One region of the Neobacillus sp. YIM B06451 genome, then DNA from elsewhere that is predicted to be linked to it. Evidence: riboswitches for the same ligand, from Rfam matches in the RefSeq annotation. Region 1 holds a riboswitch; the other holds the start of a gene.
What was found. A riboswitch is a leader RNA that binds a small molecule or an ion and turns the genes downstream of it on or off. The one in region 1 is predicted to bind cyclic di-GMP.

Region 2: linked by a shared signal. The riboswitch ahead of sinI (DNA-binding anti-repressor SinI) and the one ahead of RB160_RS11775 (DUF5667 domain-containing protein) in region 1 are both predicted to bind cyclic di-GMP.

What each region holds. Positions count from the first base shown of each region.
Region 1 is NZ_JAVFKJ010000005.1:153,913-156,114, reverse strand. It holds gene RB160_RS11775 (DUF5667 domain-containing protein) at 1-1,165, opposite strand, end outside; cyclic di-GMP riboswitch class I at 1,241-1,327, opposite strand; gene RB160_RS11770 (gamma-glutamyltransferase family protein) at 1,546-2,202, shown strand, end outside.
Region 2 is NZ_JAVFKJ010000004.1:67,461-69,662, forward strand. It holds gene RB160_RS10045 (DnaJ family domain-containing protein) at 53-427, shown strand; gene RB160_RS10050 (hypothetical protein) at 469-642, opposite strand; cyclic di-GMP riboswitch class I at 1,066-1,153, shown strand; gene sinI (DNA-binding anti-repressor SinI) at 1,184-1,321, shown strand; gene RB160_RS10060 (helix-turn-helix domain-containing protein) at 1,445-1,777, opposite strand; gene RB160_RS10065 (type 1 glutamine amidotransferase domain-containing protein) at 2,040-2,202, shown strand, end outside.

The DNA.
Region 1 (2,202 bases):
TCACTGTTCCGGATGCCTTGCCAGTCCCGCTGTCCTTTTTAACAGTATCAGGAGTCTGTTTTGCCGGCTTTTCTTTTTTCGCGACTGAAGAAGTGACTACAGCTATTTCTTTTTTGGACAAAGCAGAAGCTGCTGTCAGCGTCTCAGTGGTTTCGTTATCGGCCGTTTCGGCTACTTTATCAGAAGCTGCATCGTTGGATGTTTCTTCACCGGAGGTACCCTGGCCGCTTCCAGTTTGTTCTTCATTTGCAGGAGCCGGAGTACCGCCGTTATCCTCAGCTTGTTCCCCATCCGTGGTTTCTCCGGATTCTGCAGGTGTTTCACTTTCCTGCCCGTCATCCTCTTTCTCTTCGTCCCTCGCGGCAAATCGTTCTTTTTTGGCAGTCAAGACTGAGAGTTTCTTTTCAAGCTTTTTTACCTGTTTGGAATTTTCATTTTCTCCTGCTTCCGCAAGTGAATTTTCCAGGTATGCAATTTTTTTATCAAGGACGATAGATTTGATTTGGTTCATCGTAACACCAAGGTCGGCCATGACTTCATCGATGTCCTGTTCTGCCAGCAAAGCTGTTAACTCTTCAATCGTTTTGCCGCTTAGTTCTGAAAGAGAGATTATTTTTGTGATTTCCCCATAGCCGAATTCCTTTGTGCGGAGCTCCTTGACTGTTTCCGTATCGAAGCCTTTGACAACGTTCGCGACCAAATAAGCATCGTCAATAACCTTTGCTGCCTCTTCCAGCTCTTCTTCTTCAAGCTGGCCTTCAACTACCTCGTCAAGTTCAGCCGTTTCTTCGAGTTTGTTTGTTAATTCCTCTTTCAATTCATCCGAAGCATCTTCATCGGCGATAACCTCAGAAACTGTTTCTTTGGCCGATTCCAAGAGTTTGACATAATCCGCGACCGCGCCACTTACAAATTCCGTCTTTTCGCTAGTAGTCATCAAAGCTGCTTCCGCCAGGCGTTCCTTTGCAAATTCCATCAACAGGCTAGCTTCCTTTTCCGAATCAAACGTAAAAAATAGCCTCAGGTCCTCAAAAAGCTGGTCGAAGCTATAAAGGAACTGGTCAGGGGTCGTTCCCGCCGTGCCTTCAAGCTCTGCGCTTGCACTGGCGGTTGTCCCAAACGCAAGGGTTGCCGCCAATGCGGCGGTAAATACAAATTTCTTCATCTCTTTCTCTCCCATGATTTTATTACAATTAAAACCGAAGGGAGATTAAGAAGTTTATCCGAACCTTCTTAGCTCTTCGGCAGCTGGCTGGCATGACCGTTGTTAGTCGAAGCCCCTATAGCTTTGCGGCGCCGGGTTTCCCCAGGTGTGCCCTTTCGGAGTTTAATTGCAATTTTAGTATAAAATAATTTTCCAATTATAAAAATAGCAAAATTTTTGTTTTCTATTTTTCAGAACCTTTAGACAGCTGAAAGGGTCTTTTGGTATACTTTTCGTGTAACGAAGTAATTCCATTTTTACCGAAATAAACCATGGCTCCGAGTGTAAACAGAAGGCAATGTTTCTAAAAAACTATGTTCTATTGCCGGGGGGAAAAGGGTTTGTCACTATTAAATTATCCATTTGCATCACGCCGGATGGCGGCGATTGCGAGAAACGGAATGGTTGCCACATCGCAGCCGCTTGCGGCCCAGGCCGGGCTGCGCATTCTTCAGCAGGGAGGGAATGCGATTGATGCGGCGATTGCTACAGCTGCCTGCCTGACTGTCGTTGAGCCGACGTCAAACGGGATTGGCGGGGATGCGTTCGCGCTCGTCTGGACACAGAACAAGCTATTCGGCTTGAATGGGAGCGGGCCGTCGCCTGCAAGCATTTCAATCGACAAAGTCAAACAGCTTGGGCATGAAAAAATGCCTTTGGCCGGATGGGTTCCTGTTACCGTTCCAGGGGTACCGTCTTCGTGGGCGATGCTGTCCGAACGATTTGGGAGGCTGCCTCTAACAGAGGTTCTCCGTCCCGCCATCGAGTATGCCGAAAATGGTTTCCCATTGTCGCCAATCACCGCGAAGTACTGGGCGAGGGCACACAAAATTTTTCAAACTAGGCTGAATGGGCCGGAATTTGATGAGTGGTTCAAGTTGTTTACGCCAGACGGCAGGGCGCCGGAGCCAGGGGAGATGTGGAAGTCGCCCGACCATGCCAGCACACTGCGGGAGATTGCGGAGACAAAGGCGGAAAGCTTCTACCGCGGCGGTCTC
Region 2 (2,202 bases), on a different contig from region 1:
TATAATGACAGCATGTTCATCCATACACATTCCCATATGAGGAGGAAACAGGGTGGATTATTTTCAAATCATTTCAGAAGACCGAATTAAAAAGGCTTACAATAACGGGGAATTTGAAAATTTGCCAGGCTTCGGAAAACCGCTTCCGCCGGATGAACTGGCGGGGATACCAGATGAATTGCGAATGGCTTACCGTGTCCTGAAGAATGCAGGATATACGGAAGAAGCAAAATCTCTGCGCCAGGAAATGGTCTCCCTTGAAAGCATGATCGCCCAATGTACGGATGATGCCGAGCGTGCTTCCATGCAAAAGAAGCTTAATCAAAAGCTTTTGAGGTACAATAGCATGATGGCCAAACGCGGCGCCAAAACGAACTCCTCCGTTTTTAAAAACTACGGGGATAAGGTTATAAGAAAACTGACATAACCATAAATTAAAGGGACCCGCCATTGCCGGCAGGTCCTAATTCATTTCCATACCCCGTTTCGAATTTCAATTGGCTGATCACCAGCCTGGTCCTGGAGGTGGGCTTCCGTTTCCTCCGATGCCTGGGAAGGCCTACACATCCGATCAAGTAAAAAGCCAAAGAAAATCATAAACGCTATCGGGATTGTATAATTTATTACATGGATTAAGGTCAATTCAATCCCTCCTATTTGAAATTTTGGTTGTTTTCCTTATCTTCATGTTGTTTATATTATATTTAACGTTGGCTGAAAATTCAAAAAGTTTTCAAAATTTTCATTCAACATTTTTTTAAAAAAGAATCGGCACAATTCGTTCCATTCCGGAAGAATATTGGCTCGAAGAAATCGTTATCCTCCAGTGTTTCGACAATTTCCCAACTCCTTTTCCAGCGTAATCATAAAAAACTAAATCAAATTGAATTATCAGAAAATTTACTGTAGATTTTTGTATGAATTTATTGGTATTATATGGTTTTTTCAAGACAAAATCTAACAACCTCCCCCAAAAGAACTATCTATAATGGATGTAGAACTACTACTTAAGTATGTGTCCATGTTTATAACAGTAGAGACGGCATGGAGCGTGCCTAGGTACATAACAGAAAAAGGCAAACCGTTTGAAAAAGCGGGACGCAAAGCTTCAGGTCTTCTGCAGAGTTTTTGCAATGACGGCTGGGCTGCCTGGAATACGAAATCGTATTTTAGGGGTGAGAAAGTGCTAGTTAAAGAAAGAGGTTTTGAGGGACTCGATCAGGAGTGGATTGCACTTATCATGGAGGCAAAAGAGATAGGCCTCGAGTCGGAGTTGGTCAGGGATTTCTTGAGTAGGAATGAAAAAGCGTCATTGAAATGACAGTTCCGGGGCAAAAAAAACAATCCAATGGGAAATTCCCATTGGATTGTTTTTGTCTAGCTCAAGCGCCCAGCGCCTAGGGTACTTCGGTCCATACGGCACTAAACGGGCACTTGCGCTTTACTATTTGTCATCATTGTTCTGGTTCAAACGCCATTTATTAAATTCGAGGAAATCCCGGAACTGATCCTTCGATACCCCCGATTCCATCGCCTCTTTCACCAGATTCAGCCAGTCGCTGTCCAACTCTCCCTTGTCTGCCGCATCATGGATCAAGTGGTCAACAGGAACATTCAGCACAGCCGAGATTTTTTCGAGGAACTGGATCGACGGATTCCGCTGTAAATTTCGTTCTAGGGAGCTAATATATGATTTAGCAACCCCCGCCTGTTCGGCCAACTCTGATAACGACATTTTTCTTTCCAAACGAATCTTCTTGACGCGATCACCAATCATGAACGTTCACACACCTTGGAATTATATATCTTTCATTCATGATAACAAATTGAGAATAAAAGTACCATAGCATGAAACTGAATAATCAAAAAATCCAACGCAATGAAACCACCCAATAACCCAAAAGTCTAATGCATTTGAAACCGATTCAACGAAAATATTCAACTACCCGCCTAGACAGACGGCCAAGGTTTTATTACGGAAGTCGAAGGGAATGAGAATAACGGGCAATTTTGAAAAACAAGAGAAGGAGCTGCATACAATGGCAAAAAAAATCGCCTGCCTAATTACATCGATGTTTGAAGACTCCGAATTCACCGAGCCGGCAAAAGCCTATGTCGAAGGCGGACATGAAGTCTTCACGATTGGGACCGAAAAAGGGAATGAAGTCAAAGGGAAGCAGGGTAAAGCAACAATAACAATTG